Regions from separate parts of the Serratia sp. YWN4 genome, predicted to be linked through region 2. Evidence: predicted binding sites of a transcription regulator. Region 2 holds the regulator's gene; each other region holds the start of a gene.
What was found. Region 2 encodes CRP, which controls carbon source genes, mostly activating them, when cyclic AMP is high. Its sites were predicted from a motif close to ATGTGANNNNNNTCACAT; they were not measured.
Positions count from the first base shown of each region.

Region 1: ACX9GT_RS08495 (ABC-F family ATPase) is a predicted target of CRP. The motif match lies at 2,520-2,537, and genes of this name have one in related genera.
Region 3: glpT (glycerol-3-phosphate transporter) is a predicted target of CRP. The motif match lies at 2,158-2,175, and genes of this name have one in related genera.
Region 4: ompW (outer membrane protein OmpW) is a predicted target of CRP. The motif match lies at 2,137-2,154, and genes of this name have one in related genera.

Region 1 is NZ_CM147696.1:1,796,978-1,801,774, reverse strand. It holds gene ACX9GT_RS08500 (Fic family protein) at 1-643, opposite strand, end outside; gene ACX9GT_RS08495 (ABC-F family ATPase) at 901-2,493, opposite strand; gene ACX9GT_RS08490 (tautomerase family protein) at 2,646-2,876, opposite strand; gene ACX9GT_RS08485 (winged helix-turn-helix transcriptional regulator) at 2,940-3,419, shown strand; gene ACX9GT_RS08480 (antibiotic biosynthesis monooxygenase family protein) at 3,461-3,808, opposite strand; gene ACX9GT_RS08475 (cytochrome P450) at 3,811-4,764, opposite strand.
Region 2 is NZ_CM147696.1:367,876-372,672, forward strand. It holds gene ACX9GT_RS01665 (YccS/YhfK family putative transporter) at 1-1,323, opposite strand, end outside; gene crp (cAMP-activated global transcriptional regulator CRP) at 1,379-2,011, opposite strand; gene ACX9GT_RS01675 (OsmC family protein) at 2,394-2,801, shown strand; gene ACX9GT_RS01680 (LysR substrate-binding domain-containing protein) at 2,804-3,712, opposite strand; gene ACX9GT_RS01685 (phosphoribulokinase) at 3,876-4,745, opposite strand.
Region 3 is NZ_CM147696.1:5,239,254-5,244,050, reverse strand. It holds gene glpQ (glycerophosphodiester phosphodiesterase) at 1-484, opposite strand, end outside; gene glpT (glycerol-3-phosphate transporter) at 574-1,926, opposite strand; gene glpA (anaerobic glycerol-3-phosphate dehydrogenase subunit A) at 2,292-3,941, shown strand; gene glpB (glycerol-3-phosphate dehydrogenase subunit GlpB) at 3,931-4,797, shown strand, end outside.
Region 4 is NZ_CM147696.1:2,859,940-2,864,736, forward strand. It holds gene trpB (tryptophan synthase subunit beta) at 1-415, shown strand, start outside; gene trpA (tryptophan synthase subunit alpha) at 415-1,221, shown strand; gene ompW (outer membrane protein OmpW) at 1,353-1,994, opposite strand; gene ACX9GT_RS13595 (YkgJ family cysteine cluster protein) at 2,279-2,707, shown strand; gene ACX9GT_RS13600 (YciC family protein) at 2,740-3,492, shown strand; gene ACX9GT_RS13605 (SulP family inorganic anion transporter) at 3,540-4,797, opposite strand, start outside.

The sequences.
Region 1 (4,797 bases), 1.4 Mb from region 2:
CACCCACCACATTCATCCTGCGCCCTAAGGCTTCAATGTCTAGCTCGCGAGCTTCGCTTGCCAATTCACTATTAATTTCATGCAGAAAGTCGCGCATCAAATAGGGGGAAAGATCGTTCAGAGTAGCGGTTTGCCGATAGCGGTCATCAAACGGAACGGTAGCCGCCAGGCTTAATAACTCCCGTTCGTCTTCACCTGTTGCCCTAATAGTGCTGGTATGCTTACGCAGGTAATACGCCCAGTCACCCTTTTTATCACTTAAGCTGATTCTGGCTTTATATGGGCGTGTTTCACCACCCGGAGCCCAAAGTACCAAAATGGTTTTACCCTGAATTTGGTAAGCCGCCGTTAATGGATGAAAATGTGGCGCTATGGCTGAATGCCCCAGGTTTAGTAACTCTTTCTGAATGGCATCAATCTGCGTGGGCTCCAACCCTACGGGTGGCAACACGGGCTGACCATTGGCCTCAACAACGCCAATCACCACATAACCACCACCCAAGTTGTGGAAATCATTAGCAAAGGCACATAGGGTATGCAGGATGGACTCAGGATTCCAGCCTTCCTTATACTCAATACGTTCGCTCTCCACCGTGCGGCGGTGAAGGAGATCGTTGATGTTGATGGGGAGATTAGGTGTCATATTTCCCTGCTGGTTTATCGTTAGGGTGGCCTAACGCCAGAATAGTGGTACTCGACAATCAAACAGCATGGGGAGTATCCATGACTACTATACTTTCATTTTTTATGGTTATTGAATGTTTTTTCAGTTTAACTGGCATGATTGGAGATTGAAGGATGGGGTGGTGATTAAGTGCAGGGAACCCTTTGGATCCTGCACCTAATTTACAAAAATCAAGCGTTGTTTATGAAAAACGACGCTGAGGATGCATGAAAGACTTAAGCAATACCCTGGCTACGCAGATAATCTTCGTAGTTGCCGGTAAAGTCGATCACCTTGTTCGGGGTCATTTCCAGAATACGGGTGGCCAGTGAGCTGACAAACTCACGGTCATGGGAAACGAAGATCAACGTACCTTCATACATTTCCAGCGCCATATTCAGCGACTCGATGGATTCCATATCCATGTGGTTGGTCGGTTCATCCATCACCAGAATGTTCGGGCGCTGCATCATGATCTTGCCAAAGAGCATACGGCCCTTCTCACCACCCGACAGCACTTTCACGCGCTTCTTGATGTCGTCCTGGCTGAACAGTAAACGGCCCAGCACGCTACGTACCGCCTGCTCGTCGTCTTTCTCCTGCTTCCACTGGCTCATCCAGTCGAACACCGTCAGTTGATCATCGAATTCGTATTCGTGATCCTGCGCGTAGTAACCGATCCTGGCGTTTTCTGACCATTTCACGGTGCCATTATCCGGCTCAACATCCCCTACCAGGGTTTTCAGCAAGGTCGATTTACCGATGCCGTTGGCACCCAGAATCGCCACCTTCTCACCCACTTCAATCATCAAGTTGAGCTTGCTGAACAGCGGGCCGTTGTCGAAACCTTTGCTCAACGCTTCTACTTCCAGCGCGTTACGGAACAGTTTCTTATCCTGCTCGAAGCGGATAAACGGGTTCTGACGGCTGGAGGCTTTCACCTCCTCCAACTGAATCTTGTCGATCTGGCGGGCACGAGACGTCGCCTGCTTGGATTTGGAGGCGTTGGCGCTGAAGCGGCTAACGAATGACTGCAATTCGTTAATCTGTGCCTTCTTCTTGGCGTTGTCTGACATCAAACGCTCACGCGCCTGAGTGGCTGCTGTCATATATTCGTCGTAGTTGCCTGGGTATACGCGCAGTTCGCCGTAGTCCAGATCCGCCATGTGGGTACACACCATGTTCAGGAAGTGACGATCGTGCGAAATGATGATCATGGTGCTGTTACGCTCGTTCAGCACCTGCTCCAGCCAACGAATGGTATCGATGTCCAGGTTGTTGGTGGGTTCGTCGAGCAGCAGAATTTCTGGATTAGAGAACAGCGCCTGCGCCAACAATACGCGCAGCTTAAAACCTGGGGCGATTTCGCTCATCGGACCGTAATGCTGCTCTACCGGAATACCTACGCCGAGCAGCAGTTCACCCGCGCGGGCTTCAGCGGTGTAACCGTCCATCTCACCGTAGGCGACTTCCAGATCGGCCACTTTATAGCCGTCTTCTTCGCTCATTTCCGCCAGGGCGTAAATGCGATCGCGCTCTTCTTTTACCGCCCACAGTTCGGTGTGGCCCATGATCACGGTATCCAGCACGCTGAACTCTTCGAACGCGAACTGATCCTGACGCAGTTTACCCAGGCGTTCGTTCGGATCGAGGAACACGTTACCGGCGCTTGGCACCAGGTCACCGCCGAGGATTTTCATAAAGGTGGATTTACCGCAGCCGTTGGCTCCGATCAAACCGTAACGGTTACCGCCGCCAAACTTGACGGAAATGTTTTCAAACAACGGCTTACTGCCAAACTGCATAGTGATGTTGTTAGTGCTTAACACAGCGCTCGCTCTTCATATCATAGGGAATGTGATTTGGCGCGCATTATGCCATAACGAAACGCAGATATCGTGGGGAGTTTTGATGAAGATTTGTGCGATGGGGAAGCTGCGGAGATATTTCCTCAAGGAGTATCTCCGCAATGATCAGTATTTTATTCTCGTGGCGGAAACTTGGCGGCGATCATCGCGGCGCTGGGTTGCAGCCCGCCAAGGCTCCATTGCTCTGGCTCATGTTCATCGATTCTGACCCAGACTGACGCTCTGAAAGCCGGATCGCCCCGCCCTTCAATTTCCACCATCAAATCGGTGATACGCTTGAGCAATTCGCTTTTTTGCTCTTCGTTCATAATTCCTTTGATGGTTTGCACATTAACAAAAGGCACGCTAATCTCCTTGCATTGATATAAGTCTGATAATCAGACTCAGAATAAACAAGGTCACTGCTCATGTCAAAAATGCTCCGGATCCCCCCTCTCTCGGCTGAATTATGCGGTTTAGCCCAGGCCGCAGAAACCATCGGCGATCGCTGGACGCTCTTGATCCTGCGTGAAGCCTTCTATGGCGTGACGCGGTTCGAAGATTTACGCGTGGATATTGGCGCATCCAGGCACGCCTTGAGCAGCCGTTTGGCGGCCATGGTTGAAGATGGCTTATTGCGCAAAAACGCCTATCAAGAACCGGGAATACGGGAGCGCCATGAATATGTGTTAACCGAAAAAGGCCGCAGTTTGGGGCCGATCCTGATGGCGTTGATGGAATGGGGGCACAAGTATCTGCTTGGCGATAAGCCCCATGTCATGTTGACAGAAAAAGAAAGCGGCCAGCCACTGCAACAGGTGCTGATAACCCAGCAAGGTAAAATCGTTACGCTGGAACAGGCCCAACTGACACCGATTGTTCAGGCTGGCGCGACAAAGCCGCTTTAATAATTTTGGGTAAGTGCTATCTTCAGGTTCGCCCCAGACTTCTACTTCTGATGAAAGTGCTGACTATCTGCCGGTGCCTGTTCGCGCGGTTCCAGCCCATAGTCACGCACCACATCAGCCACCCGCAGCCGATAATATTCCAGCACGTCGTGCCGCCCGCGTGCCTGCGCCTTACGGTGCTGCTCCAGATTACGCCACTGCTGCACCGCCGCTTCATCGCGCCAGAATGATAACGACAGCAATTTTTGTGGATCGCTCAGGCTCTGAAAGCGCTCAATAGAAATAAATCCGTCGATTTCTGCCAATAGCGGCTTCAGTTCAGCCGCCAGATTAAGATAGGTTTCTCGCTGCCCTTCGGCAGCCTGCAATTCAAAAATGACCGCGATCATCATCACTCCTCAACAGTAAAAAATTCCGGCACATGCGCATTCTGCGAAACGCGCCAGCGAAAGTGGGCCAATAATTCTGGCTCAAGATTGAGCGCCAATAAATGACGAATGCCGCTCAAGGCAATAGATTGCGCCCAATCGGACCCAGGACACTGATGGCTGCCGCAGCCGAAGGCAAAACTTTCTTCAGCCGTCTTCAACGGAATCAGCACCACTTGCCCAACCGTCAACCGCTTACCAGCCAGTTCGGTCTCACGCAACGCAAAACGGCGAGTGGTGTGAATCGGCGGCGTTTCCTGTAGCACGGCAGCGAGGCCATCTTCCGCTGCCACATCCCGTTCCTGCATCAATAACAGCGTTTGCCCTAATAATCCGGCGGTGCCCTCACAGGCCTGAAAAAACAGCCCGATGGCATTGGCGATCGCCACCGAACGATCGCCAATATGTTGGCACAAGCGGGTGAATAATGGGCCATCGGCAGTCTGCATCCACTCATGCAATTTTCCGGCGGCAACGGCACCGCACGCCATCTGCTGCTCGCTGCCGCCAGGGGCGATGCAGCGTATAAAATCCAATACATTATCCACCAGCGCCGTACGTTCCTGATAGGCAACGCCCAGCATCTCCGCCAATACGCCAATCGGTAAGGCGTAATTGAAACGGGTTAGTTGCTCGGCCGTGAGCGCGCCGGGGGCCAATTGTTGTGCCACCCGAGTCGCTACCTGGCGAATCTCATTATCACTGAACGAGGTTAACACCGTGCTGATGGCAGCCTTCAGCTCACTGTGCCCAGCATCGTCACGCATGCGAACCAAGGCGGCAAACACAAGTTGCGCCGGGGTGTTAAGCAGCGCCATCGGCACGGGTTCATGTGGCGGGCGCACGCCAAGATCGGCATGAGTCAAGGCTTCACGTACCGCTTGCCGCGTGACAACGGAAAAGGGGCAGACCGTCATGAGATATTTCCTTCAGGTTAAACAGAGGAATTG
Region 2 (4,797 bases):
CATGATGCTCAGCGTCAGGTGCTCCGGCAGTTGCAGTTGTAAGAGCCCGGCGGCGATCGCTAACCCGGCCAGCGTGCCGAGGGCACGATGTTGGATCCTGACGCGCGTGGCGTTATAGCCGTTCTGGCTGACCAGCATAATGGTTAGCAGGATCCAATAGGGCTTCGGCAGGTTGAAAATCATACCCAGGCTGCTGCCCACCGCCAGTATGATGCCCAGCCGGGCGGCATTGCGCAGGGCGTTGGACTTCAACGACAGATAGCTCACCACCGCGGGCCAGAACGGTAATCGCGCCTGGTTGGCCATCAGATCGCGCTGATACAGTGGACGCTGGCTGCGTAACAGGCGGGCGATGCGGCTGAAGTGGTAAAAACAGAACTGTCCCACCGGGTTTTCGGCATGCTGCGTGGCCACCTTTTCCAGCGCCGCCAGCTCATTCTTCATACTGAAACGCGCTGAACGCCGGTGATAGAGAATATCGTTGGCCACGATGCGCAAACGCCCGGCAATTACCTGAGCGTTGCGGCGGATAATCGCTTCGGCCTGGCTCTGTTCCACCAGTTTTTGCACTTCTTCTGGCTGATGCAGGCTGACGGTAATGTGTTCTTGCAGATCGAGTGCCACCTGAAAAGTGCGTTGCAGGCGTTTTTGCTCCTGATTATTGGCATGGGGCAGAAAGTTCAACTGCTGATATAACAGGCTGATCAGATCCATCACTTTTTGCTGGCGTTGCAGCAGCGGCGGCAGTGCAGTTTCTGGATCGATGTGCTGGGTCAGCAGCGAATATTTGGCTTCGAAATAGTCTGCCAACTGGATATAGAGCTGGCTCAGGGATTCGCGCATCGGTTGCTCTTTCCACAGTTTGAACCAGAACCAGGTGAACAGCCCGTACCAGGCGGTGCCGACCAGATACAGCAGCGGCGCATGCCAGATCGGCACGTGTCCGGCCATGCTGAGAGAAAAGATGGCGGCGACCAGCGCGGCGGGCAGCAGACGTGCGTGCAGCGGGCTGATTTCACCGCTGACGCCCAGCAACAGCGCCATTGCCAGCATCAGTAAGGGTAACGGGATATGCCACAGCAGCGCCTGTTGCAGCAGCAAACTGCTGAGAGCAAACAGGGAGCCGCCAACGGCCAGACGTTTGAAAAAGCGTTTGTGCGGCGTATCCAACCCGGCGATGTTGCAGCAGGCAGGTACCAGAGAGAACAGCAGGCCGAGTTGCAGGTTGCCCATCAGCAGGAAGAAAACCACCGGCAGGCACAGCACCAGCGTTTGCCGCAGTGCATAGTTGACTTCCGGGTGGTAGATCAGGCGCCGCCACATGATGAATGGGGGGAGTTAAAAAAAACGGCGTATCGCTACGCCGTTTCTTCAATAATTAACGCGTGCCGTAAACGACAATAGTTTTGCCGTGGGCAGAAATCAGGTTTTGATCTTCAAGCATTTTCAGAATACGACCGACGGTTTCACGTGAGCAACCGACGATTTGACCAATTTCCTGGCGGGTAATCTTGATTTGCATGCCATCCGGGTGAGTCATGGCGTCGGGTTGTTTCGCCAGGTTCAGCAGGGTTTGTGCAATGCGGCCGGTAACGTCAAGGAAGGCGAGGTTACCCACTTTCTCTGAGGTGATTTGCAGGCGGTTTGCCATCTGCGCAGACAGGCGCATCAGGATATCCGGATTAACCTGAATCAACTGGCGGAATTTCTTATAGGAAATTTCAGCCACTTCACAGGCTGTTTTCGCTCTAACCCAGGCACTGCGCTCCTGGCCTTCTTCAAATAATCCAAGCTCGCCGATGAAATCCCCCTGGTTAAGGTAGGACAGAATCATCTCTTTGCCTTCTTCATCCTTGATCAGCACCGCCACGGAGCCTTTCACGATGTAGTAGAGCGTTTCGGCCTTTTCACCTTGGTGAATCAGCGTACTCTTTGATGGATATTTGTGGATATGGCAATGAGACAGGAACCATTCAAGAGTCGGGTCTGTTTGCGGTTTGCCGAGAACCATTCGCTGTTATCCTCTGTTGTTATCGCTGCCTTGTATCACAGGGGTCAGAGTTCCCTGTAAAACGTGCTTATAGCCCGGTGTTTTATAGAGTGGCTATCAACAGGTTTTGAGGCATGTTATAGAAATACGCTTGTGCCTTAGCATATTAACTTGCGCCAAGTGCTGCAAGCTACATTCTGTTAACATACCAATATAGGGTCCTTTCCTCGGACATTTCCCTGAAATCGGTGACCTGGAAAGAGTTCTTGCGGCTCTGTTTGTAGCACAGAGTGAAGCGGGTGTCTTGTGTTGTCTCGCTTCAGCATGATTAGCATCAGGTTCCGTTGCCAGTTTCTATGCGAAAGCGTACCCTGATTTTGAGAAATTAACGGGAGTGTACAAAATGCAGGCAAGAGTTAAGTGGGTAGAAGGACTGACATTCTTGGGTGAGTCTGCGTCCGGCCATCAGGTATTAATGGACGGTAACGCGGGCGATAAAGCGCCAAGCCCGATGGAAATGGTCTTGATGTCGGTTGGCGGCTGTAGCGCCATTGATGTCGTCGCCATCCTGCAAAAAGGCCGTAACGATGTTCGTGACTGTGAGGTAAAACTGACCTCGGAGCGCCGTGAAGAAGCACCGCGTCTGTTTACCCATATCAACCTGCATTTTATCGTCACCGGCAAAGGGCTGACCGACAAGATTGTTGAGCGTGCGGTTAACCTCTCTGCCGAGAAGTATTGCTCGGTCTCGCTGATGCTGAGCAAGGCCGCCAGCGTGACCCACAGCTTTGAAATCTGCGACGTTGCCTGAAGCTACCAGAGGTAACTGTGGCAGTGGTTGCTCAATAAATGCAAAAATCGCCGCGCCGTGATGGTTAGCGGCGATTTTTGTGAGTACAGCACGCAGTACTGCGCCTGCGGCAGGCTGTCGATCGGCAACGTCACCAGTTTTTGCTGCAAATGGAAAGGCGTGTTCATCGCCCGCGCGACAATGGTCAGATAGTCTGCCTCCAACACCATATTCAATCCGCATACCGCCGAATCCGAACGAATGGGCCTATTGGTCAATTGCTGATAAAAGCTGCCGAGTACCGATTGCAGCTGTTGATAATAACCCATGTCGGTTTCTGGCAGCAGCCATTTGGCTCCGTACAGTTCATCCAGTGATGTCGCCTGTGCCAGAGGATGCCCGCGGCGCGCAATAATGCAAAACGGGGCTGTGAACAGTGGGGTGCAGATTAAATGTTGCAGCGGCATGTCTGGGGTCACCGTGCCGATGGCAAAATCCAGTTGGCCTGTGTGCAAGGCTGGCAACAGAGTGGAGAGCTGTGCTTCACGGATCAGCAGATTGGCCTGCGGGGCGGAAGCCTTGAAGAGATCGACCAGTTCTGGGAGTACCGTCACGGCCAGTAGCGAGGAGCAGCCTATCGCCACGCTGCCCTGCGAATGCTGGTGCAACTGTTGGATCTCCTCGGTGGCGCGCTGTAATTCCTCAATCACTAATTGCATTCGTACAGCAAAAGTGTGGCCGGTTTCGGTCAACGTCATCCCCTTGCTGCTGCGCACGATCAACTGGGTTTTCAGCGTCTGTTCCAGTTCTTGGATAGAGCGGCTGACCGCCGGTTGAGACTGTGCCAAGGCGCGCGCAGCGCCACGAATACTGCCGCAGCGTATCACTTGCTGAAAGGCTTTTAGCTGCTGCAACTTTGGTAATTGGCGCATTTGTGCCTCTCCTTAATCGCTTAAAACGATAATTTCACCTTGCCCGCAGAAGGAATATCGGCGATGAGAAATCATTCATTAATGATTTTTTGTCGTTTGTGAGGGAGTGGCTGGTGCAGGATGACAGAGGGTTAAGCGCGGTGATTGGCCGCGCCCAAAAGAGTTATTCGATTTTTTTGCCTTCGAGCAGCCGTTGCACCAACGGTGCCATGATCAGCTCCATCGCCAGCCCCATTTTGCCGCCCGGCACCACCAGCGTATTGATGTGCGAGATAAAAGAGCCTTGCAGCATGGCCAGCAGATAAGGGTAATCAATCTGATCCAGACCGCGGAAGTGGATCACCACAAAGCTTTCATCCAGCGAGGGGATGGCTTTGGCGGCAAATGGATTGGATGTATCGACCGTCGGTACCCGCTGGAAGTTGATATGGGTGCGCGAGAACTGTGGTGTGATGTAGCTGATGTAATCCTCCATTGAACGCACGACGGAATCCATCACCGCTTCGCGGGAATGGCCACGCTCGCCGGTATCGCGGACCAATTTCTGGATCCACTCCAGGTTGACGATCGGCACCACACCCACCAGCAGATCGACATGCTTGGCCACGTCGACCTTATCGGCGACTACGCCGCCGTGCAGCCCTTCGTAGAACAACACATCGGTAGGGGCTGGCAGCGGCTCCCACGGCGTGAAGGTGCCTGGCACCTGATCGTAGGGTACGGCTTCATCGTAGGTGTGCAGATATTTGCGCGAACGACCGGTGCCATTTTCGCCGTACTGGATAAAGCTTTGTTCCAGCAGGCCGAAGTTATTGGCTTCTGGGCCAAAATAGCTGATATGGCGGCCAAGATCGCGCGCCTTACGGATGGCCGCATCCATTTCCGGCCGGGTGTAGTTATGAAAACTGTCCCCTTCCAACTGGGCGGCGCGAATATTCAACTGCTGGAAAATCTTGCGAAACGCCAGGCTGGTGGTAGTGGTACCGGCACCGCTGGAGCCGGTCACCGCAATGACGGGATGTTTGGCAGACATAAGTGGAAAACTCCATTAAGTGTGCGAGGGTAGAAGGCTTCGATTCGTCCTC
Region 3 (4,797 bases), 660 kb from region 2:
TATCCTTGCCGGTTGAGTGATTCATCCCCTGAATCATCTCAATCTCATCTTGCAGCGTATGGATGCGGAAATCAGATTTCCACATCGGGAAACGGTTAGGGAATTTCTGCTGCTGCACGCCGTCTTTAACCAAAAACTCTTCGGTGAACTTCAGCGACTGGATCTCGGCCAGGGTGAAGTCGATGGCGTAATAGCGGCCATCTTTACGTTTACGATCGGGGAACTTCTGCGCCACGTCGGTCACGCGGTCAAGGAAGTGATCGTGCAGGACGATCAGTTTATCGTCCTTGGTCATGACCACGTCCTGCTCCAGATAGTCCGCGCCTTGGGCGTAGGCCATCGCCTTGGCAGGCAGCGTGTGCTCCGGCAGGTAACCGCTGGCACCACGGTGGGCGATGACCAGTTTATCCGCAGCCTGCGCAACGCTGAGCATGGAAGTGGCGAGAATGATCCCTGCCAGCAGGGCTTTGGTTTGAGTTCTCATTCGCATTCTATAATCTCCATTTTATAGGCAGAGGTAAGTAAAAAGGCCGCAGAAAGCGACCTTTAAATCGTGCAAAAAGATTGTGACAATTAACCGCGTTTGGCTGCGATATCAGCGTGATGTTTCTTCTCGCTGATCATGGTCAGCAACAGCAGGATGACTGCGCCGATGCTGCCGCCGATCATCACCATAAAGCCGCCGTCCCAGCCGAAATAGTCAACGGTGTAACCGACGATGGCGCTGGCGGCAACCGAGCCACCCAGGTAGCCGAACAGGCCGGTGAAGCCCGCAGCGGTACCCGCGGCTTTTTTCGGTGCCAGTTCCAGCGCATGCAGGCCGATCAGCATGACCGGGCCGTAAATCAGGAAGCCGATGGTGATCATACAGGCCATATCGATGCCCGGATTACCCACCGGGTTCAGCCAGTAAACGATGGTAGCGATGGTGACCAGCACCATGAAGAACACCCCGGTGGCACCACGGTTGCCTTTGAATACCTTATCCGACATCCAACCGCACAGCAGCGTGCCTGGAATACCGGCGTATTCGTACAGGAAGTAGGCCCAGGATGATTTATCCAGCGCGAAATGTTTGACTTCTTTCAGGTAGGTCGGCGACCAGTCGAGGATGCCGTAACGCAACAGGTAGACAAAAACGTTGGCGATGGCGATATACCACAACAGCTTGTTCGGCAGGACGTACTGCATGAAGATCTGCTTGGCAGTCAGTTCTTCTTCTGCTTTATCGCTGTAATCATCCGGGTAGTCGTTTTTGTATTCTTCAATCGGTGGCAGGCCAACAGACTGCGGGGTATCACGCATCAGGGCGAAGGCGATCATCGCCACCAGGATCGCACCGAAGGCAGGCATATACAGCGCCGCTTTCCAGTCGTTGAACCACGCCATCCCCAGCAGGAACAGCAGCGGCGGCAGACCGCCACCCACGTTATGAGCGCAGTTCCACACCGAAACGATACTGCCGCGCTCTTTCTGCGACCACCAGTGCACCATAGTGCGGCCACACGGTGGCCAACCCATGCCCTGGAACCAGCCACACAGGAACAGCAGCACAAACATCACCGCAATGCTGGAGGTGGCCCAAGGCACAAAGCCCATAAACAGCATCACTGCGGCCGACAGGATCAGGCCTGCGGGCAGGAATACGCGTGGGTTAGAACGGTCGGAAACCGACCCCATGATGAACTTGGAGAAGCCATAAGCGATGGAAATCCCTGACAGCGCAAAGCCCAGGTCCCCACGGCTGAAACCTTGCTCGATCAGATACGGCATCGCCAGGGTGAAGTTTTTACGCACCAGATAGTAGGCGGCGTAACCGAAGAAAATCCCCATAAAAATTTGCCAGCGCAGCTTACGGTAGAGCGGATCTACCTTATCGACCGGCACACGGGAAATGTGTGCTGCTGGCTTAAAAATACTCAACATGAGCGCCTCCGATGGCTTTATCAGTTATTACATCAGCAGGAAACGGATGTCCTGAAGATGATCGAGCGGATACCAGAATTAAGTGTTGTCAAATTGTTCCATAACGAGCGTCATCCTAGTCAAAACCCTGGGGTTCCATTGTGATGAATGGCGCAATTGTTACACTTTTATGAAACATCGGCGGATTCTGCGCGATTGGTTAACATTTTGAAATGAGTAAACAGCAAAAACTTGTGATTTTGATCACATTTGTGGTTTTTTAAGGTCATTTTACTTTCGTTTTTTGTTCGTTATTGTTCCTTATCAAACAAAGTCCTTAATAAATGTGTACCAATAGGATGATAACCATAGGCTCAGGGGGCGTGATGAGCAACAACTCACCAGTGACCGAAACGGATGTGATCATTATTGGCGGCGGGGCGACCGGCGCAGGGATTGCCCGTGACTGCGCGCGGCGCGGGCTGCGCTGCGTTTTGCTGGAGCGGCATGACATCGCCACCGGGGCGACCGGCCGTAACCATGGGCTGCTGCACAGCGGAGCGCGCTATGCGGTGACCGACGGTGAATCGGCCCGCGAGTGCATTGAAGAAAACCGCATACTGAAACGCATTGCCCACCATTGCATCGAACCTAGCGATGGCCTGTTTATTACCCTGCCGCAGGATTCGCTGGCGTATCAACAGCAGTTTATTGCCGCCTGCCTGAATGCCGGGATTAATGCCGAAGCGATCGAACCCCAGCAGGCGCTGCGTCTGGAGCCTGCTGCTAACCCGACGTTGATCGGTGCCGTGCGGGTGCCGGATGGCACTGTCGATCCTTTCCGGCTGACCGCCGCCAATATGCTGGATGCGCGTGAGCATGGTGCGCAGGTTCTCACCTATCATCAGGTCATCGGTTTACTGCGCACGAGCGATCGTGTCACCGGCGTGCGCGTTTTCGACCATAAAAATGCGCGTCAATACGACATTCATGCGCAGGTGGTGGTGAATGCCGCCGGCATTTGGGGCCAACAGATAGCAGAATATGCCGATCTGCGGGTGCGCATGTTCCCGGCCAAAGGGGCGCTGTTAATCCTCGGCCATCGCATTAATAACATGGTGATTAATCGCTGCCGCAAACCGGCAGACGCCGACATTCTGGTGCCGGGAGATACTATCTCGTTGATCGGCACCACCTCTACCCGCATTGATTACGACCAGATCGACAACATGGTAGTTACCCCGCAGGAAGTGGACGTGCTGATCCGCGAGGGTTCGCTACTCTCACCAATACTGGCGCAAACCCGCATTCTGCGTGCCTATGCTGGCGTACGGCCACTGGTGGCGCGCGATGACGATCCTTCCGGGCGTAACGTCAGCCGTGGCATTGTGCTGCTCGATCACGCGGAACGTGACGGGCTGGAAGGTTTTATCACCATTACCGGCGGCAAGCTGATGACCTACCGGCTGATGGCGGAATGGGCGACCGACAAAGTGTGCGCCAAACTGGGTATCAACAGCCCTTGCACCACGGCGGAAGTGGCGTTGCCGGGTTCCCGCCAGTCGGCGGAAGAAACGGTGCGCAGCGTGGTATCGCTGCCAGCGAGCATCCGGGGTTCGGCGGTTTATCGCCACGGCGATCGCGCAAGCCAGATTCCGTCGGGCGATCGGCTGGATAACAGCCTGGTGTGCGAATGCGAGGCCGTGACCGCCGGTGAAGTCCGCTATGCGGTGAACTCCCTGACCGTTAATAACCTGGTCGACCTGCGCCGCCGCACCCGCGTTGGCATGGGCACCTGCCAAGGGGAACTGTGCGCCTGCCGTGCTGCCGGGTTACTGACGCACTTTAACGTCGCTACGCCGCAGCAATCCATTGCGCAACTCTCTCACTTCCTCAATGAACGCTGGAAAGGTGTGCGGCCTATCGCCTGGGGCGATGCGTTGCGGGCCAGCGAATTCACCAGTTGGGTTTATCAGGGGCTGTGCGGGCTTGATGCGCGCGGTGACCAGCAGCAGGAGGCCGATGATGCAATTTGATGTGGTAGTGATTGGCGGCGGGCTGGCCGGGCTGAGCTGCGCCATCCGTTTGGCCGAGCAGGGCAAGCGTTGCGCGGTGGTCAGCTCTGGCCAGAGCGCGCTCTATTTTTCTTCCGGATCGCTCGATCTGCTGGCGCAATTGCCCGATGGCACGGCGGTGGAATCACCGTTGGCGGCTTTACCAGCGCTGGCGCAGCAGGCTCCGCAACACCCTTATAGCTTGATGGGTGCCACCCGCGTCGCTGCGCTGGCCGCAGAAGCGGCGCAGTTGCTGGCGCGCTGCGGCGTGCAAATGCAGGGCAGCAGCGAGCGCAATCATCTGCGCATCACGCCGCTCGGTACGCGCCGCGCCACCTGGCTCAGCCCGCAGGCGATCCCGATCACCGTACTTGGCGGCATTTTGCCATGGCGCAAGATCGCGGTGCTTGGCATCGAAGGCTTCCTGGATTTTCAACCGCAGATGGCGGCCAGCTCGCTGGCCGAGGAACAGGGGGTGAGAGCCGAGGTCGCTTCGCTGCATTTACCGCTGCTGGATCGGCTGCGCAATAACCCTAGCGAGTTCCGCGCGGTGAATATCGCCCGCGTGCTGGATGTGCCAGAGAATTTGGCCGTGCTGACGGAAGAGATCAAACGCCAGGCGGGTGAGGCAGAAACCATCTTCCTGCCCGCTTGCCTGGGGCTGGAAAACGATCGGCCACTGGCGGCGCTGCGCGAGGCGCTCGGTAAACCGGTGTTCCTGTTGCCGACGCTGCCCCCTTCGGTGCTCGGCATGCGGCTACACCAGGCATTGCGCCAGCGTTTGCAGCAACTGGGTGGCGTATTTATGCCGGGGGATACCGTGCTGCGGGCGGATTTT
Region 4 (4,797 bases), 2.5 Mb from region 2:
GGGGATCGAAACCGGTCAGCATGGCGCGCCGCTGAAACACGGCCATATCGGCATCTACTTCGGTATGAAATCCCCGATGATGCAGACCTCTGAAGGGCAGATCGAGGAGTCTTACTCAATTTCTGCCGGGCTGGATTTCCCTTCCGTTGGGCCACAGCATGCGTATCTGAACAGCATTGGCCGCGCGGAATACGTGTCGATTACCGATGATGAGGCGCTGGAAGCCTTCAAAGAATTGTCGCGCCACGAAGGCATTATCCCGGCGTTGGAGTCTTCCCACGCCTTGGCCTATGCGCTCAAAATGATCCGTGCAACGCCGGAAAAAGAGCAGATTCTGGTGGTTAACCTGTCCGGCCGCGGCGACAAAGACATATTTACCGTTCACGATATTCTGAAAGCTCGGGGAGAAATCTGATGGAACGTTACCAGCAGCTGTTTAAACGCCTGGAAGGCAACAGAGAGGGCGCGTTCGTGCCGTTTGTCACCCTGGGCGATCCTAACCCAACGTTATCGTTGCAGATTATCGATACCCTGGTGGAAAACGGGGCCGATGCGTTGGAGTTGGGGATCCCGTTCTCCGATCCGCTGGCGGATGGCCCGACGATCCAAGGTGCGGCCCTGCGTGCTTTCGCCTCTGGCGTAACGCCAACCCACTGTTTCGAAATGTTGGCGGCGATCCGCCAGAAACACCCCACTATTCCCATCGGCCTGTTGATGTATGCCAATCTGGTATTCCACAAAGGCATCGACGACTTTTATCAGCGTTGCGCAGAAGTGGGCGTGGATTCGGTGTTGATCGCCGACGTTCCGTTTGAAGAGTCTGCACCGTTCCGCGCAGCGGCGGCACGCCACGGCATCGCGCCGATCTTTATCTGCCCGCCGAATGCTGACGACGATCTGCTGCGTGAGATCGCTTCTCATGGCCGCGGCTATACCTATCTGCTGTCGCGCGCTGGGGTCACCGGCACGGAAAGCCGTGCGCAGTTGCCACTGCATCATCTGGTGAACAAACTGCGGGAATATCATGCGGCACCGCCGCTGCAGGGCTTTGGCATTTCTGAACCTTCGCAGGTGAAAGGCGCGTTGCAATCTGGCGCTGCCGGGGCCATATCCGGCTCGGCAATTGTCAAAATCATCGAACAAAATCAGGCGCAGCCCGCAGAGATGCTGGTTAAACTTGGCAAGTTTGTGCGAGAAATGAAAGCGGCTACCCACGCCTGATCCCCCTCAATCACCGGGTGCAACCGTTGTGCCCGGTAACGAGGCGCGTTCAAAGTAGGTTTGTAAAACGATAGGCAAATCGAATAATACAAGAGGAGGCACCAGGCAGTGCCTCCCCTGTAAAAACTACATCAGAAACGGTAACCCGCCCCGAACATAAATGTGATCGGATCCAGACGCGTATCAATATTTTGATGTTGATCACCAGCATCAAAGCGGACTTGAGTTTCGATATTCATCCACCATACCGACATATTCAACATCCAGTTCTTATCCAGGTTGTAATCCAGACCGGCCTGCGCCGCTACGCCCCAGGAATTTTTCAGATCCAGATTGCTCAACCCAGCACTCTTACCATAGTCATTGAATTTTTCATCAAAGAACATGGTGTAGTTAAGGCCAAGGCCCAGATAAGGGCGCAGTTTGTCCTGCTTTTCACCGAAATAGTACTGTGCCATCAGCGTTGGTGGCAGATGTTTAATGGTGGCGATATCACCGTTTACAGCACTGCCTTTCAGGGACACTTTGTGGCTGAACGGCGTTGCTGCCAACAGTTCAACACCGATATTGTCCGTGACCATATAGCCGAAAGTCAGACCCAACTGAGTATTATTGTTGGCATCAAACGATCCCTGACCAAGAACATTATCTGAACCCGCATTTGGACGCACCGTTGCAGCGCCCGCACGGAACAAGAAATCACCTGCCTGATGCGCACTTGCCAACATGGGCGCCATCATAGCCGCCAATACCACCAGAGTTGTCTTTTTCATTATCCATTCCATTTGTGTGGTTTACAGTCTCGACGAATATACCTATTAACGGGTATTTATGATCCAATCGAGATCACATCTTATGTGTAAAAATTTAAATTCATACCAAAAACAAGGATATCTAAGCCGCTAATAAATCAAGAATTGATCTAAATCAAAAAAGGCCGCTTGTTGCAAAAATGATACACACTTAAATTTCAGTTGCTAAAGAAATGGTTGCTGAGTAGCTTCATCATTCATGTTGGTTTTGGTTCGTGCCCGCAAGGAATCCGTGAGCAATCAAGATGAGCGAAATTCAAAATCCCTGTATCAGCTGCGGCGCATGCTGCGGATATTTTCGAGTGTCATTCTATTGGGCCGAAGCGGAAGACGGCGGCGGCACCGTTCCTTTATCGGTGACTGAACCATTGCCCCTTTTCCTGCGCTGTATGCAGGGCACCAATAGCCGATCTCCACACTGTAAAGCACTGGAAGGTGAGATCGGTAGGGCTGTCTCCTGTTCGATCTACCTTAACCGACCAAGCACGTGCCGCGAGTTCGAGCAATCCTGGGATAATGGCCTGCATAATGAGGCCTGCGATCGCGCCCGCGCAGGTTATAACCTGCCACCCCTGCTATTGCCGGTGCCGAATAGGCTAATCGCCGAAGAAATAGGCACTGCGCAACTCACGGGGTGCCACAGCGGCGCGGAACAGGGTACAATCGCCCACTGATTTATCTCTGTTCTCGACGCCAAGGAGTCTGCATGCCTATCACGGCCAACACGTTGTACCGTGACAGTTTTAACTTTTTCCGTAATCAACTGGCCAGCATCCTCTTGCTGGCTCTGTTGACCGGGCTTATTTCAGTGCTGCTCAATCAGGCTTTCAGTCCTGACGTTGAGCAGTTGAAACTGTTGAGTGCGACGGAAAGTGATTTTACCTCGACCGCCGGTATGGGCATTCAGGAAATCATTCAGCAAATGACACCAGAGCAACAAATGGTGTTGTTAAAAGTCTCCGCTGCCGCGACGTTTTCTGCCCTGGTAGGTAACGTACTGCTGGTGGGTGGGATGTTGACGCTGATCCGCCTGATTTCTCAAGGCGAGCGTACCAGTGCACTGCGCGCTATCGGCATCTCTGCGCCGCAACTGCCGCGTTTACTGCTGCTGCTGTTTGTCTGCACCCTGCTGACCCAACTTGGCTTGACGCTGTTCGTCGTGCCCGGTGTGATCCTGGCGATCTCATTCTCGCTGGCACCGGTGATTTCGCTTGCTGACAAAAAAGGCGTGTTTGCCTCAATGAAATTGAGCTGCAAGCTGGCCTTCGCTAACGCTCGCGTGATTGTTCCGGCGATGATGCTGTGGTTGGCGGCCAAACTGCTGGTGCTGTTTATGGTCAGCCATCTGTCTGTTCTGACGCCAAACGTCGCCAGCGTGGTGTTGACCGCACTGAGCAATCTGGTTTCAGCACTGCTGCTGATTTATCTGTCCCGCCTGTATATGCTACTGCGCGACTGATTATTCGCTGGATATGTCAAGGGCACGCTTCGGCGTGCCCTTTTTGCTTACAATGCCGCAGTGGGCTCCGCCTGCTCCTTACTTTGAATCAGCTTTAGAGCCAGATAAAGGTCAGGCACCAGAATCAGATCCTGATCGCGCCCTACCCGGTTGATACGGAACCAGCGCGTCAGTTCGGTACGCCGCCCTGCCAGCACCAATTTTACGTTACGCTGTAACAGATCGCGTTTCAGTTCATCAATTGCCGCCAACACGCTGATATCTGCGTGGGTAAAGCTGGCAACCGCATCAATTACTACCCAACGTGGCTGGAACGGCGTGCCGTCTACCAAGTTGAGGATCCGGCGCTTGAAGTAAGCCACGTTAAAATAGGTCAGCGGTGAATTGAAGCGATACATCATCACGCCTGAAACGGCCTTCACGCCGTTGTTATTCCCCATTGAGTGGATCATGCCTTCGTCGTTAACCCCCAGCAATTGCTCGGTTGGGCGAAAGACGGTGCGCAAGAATTGCATCAATCCCAGTAAAACCGCCAGGCCGATACCGCTGATCACCCCCACCAGCAACACGCAAAGGAAGGTAAAGGCCGCCAGACGAAATGCCTGCGCGTTGCGACGGCGCAAGATCCAGATCCCCCGGATATCGATCAACGACCAGGCGGCATACATAAGCACCACGCCCAAGCCCGCAACAGGGATAAACTGTAGCGGTTCGGTGAGGAACAACAACACAATGGCGATCACCACGGCGGCAATGATCGAAACCAACTGGCTCTTGCCGCCGTTAGCATCGTTTACCGCCGTACGCGAGTCGGCACCGCTGATAGCAAACCCTTGTGACAGCGCAGAAACAATGTTGACCAGGCCCAGCGCGCGGAACTCCGCATCGGCATTCACCTCGTAGCCATTTTTTGCTGCAAAGCTGCGGGCGGTCAGCATCATACTGACAAAGCTCACCACCGCCAGATTCAATGCCGGGATCACCATGTCACGCAGCAATCCTGGCTGAAAATCTGGCCACTGGACGATGGGCAACATGCCGCTGAAACCACCAACGGTGATAATACCGTGCTGTTGCAGATCACCGGCCCAGGTGACAAAGGTCGCCAATACGATGGCAAACAGCGGCGCAGGCCAGTTCGGCCGTAGCTTTTTAACGCCAAATAACATTAATAGCGTCAGCAAAGAAACGCCGATGGTTAGCCAGTCACTGTGCAATAAGTTACCGGGTAACGCATAAATACGTTCGATCAGTTGCGCTGGATGCGTACCAAATCCCGTCACCTTACCGATTTGATCGACAATA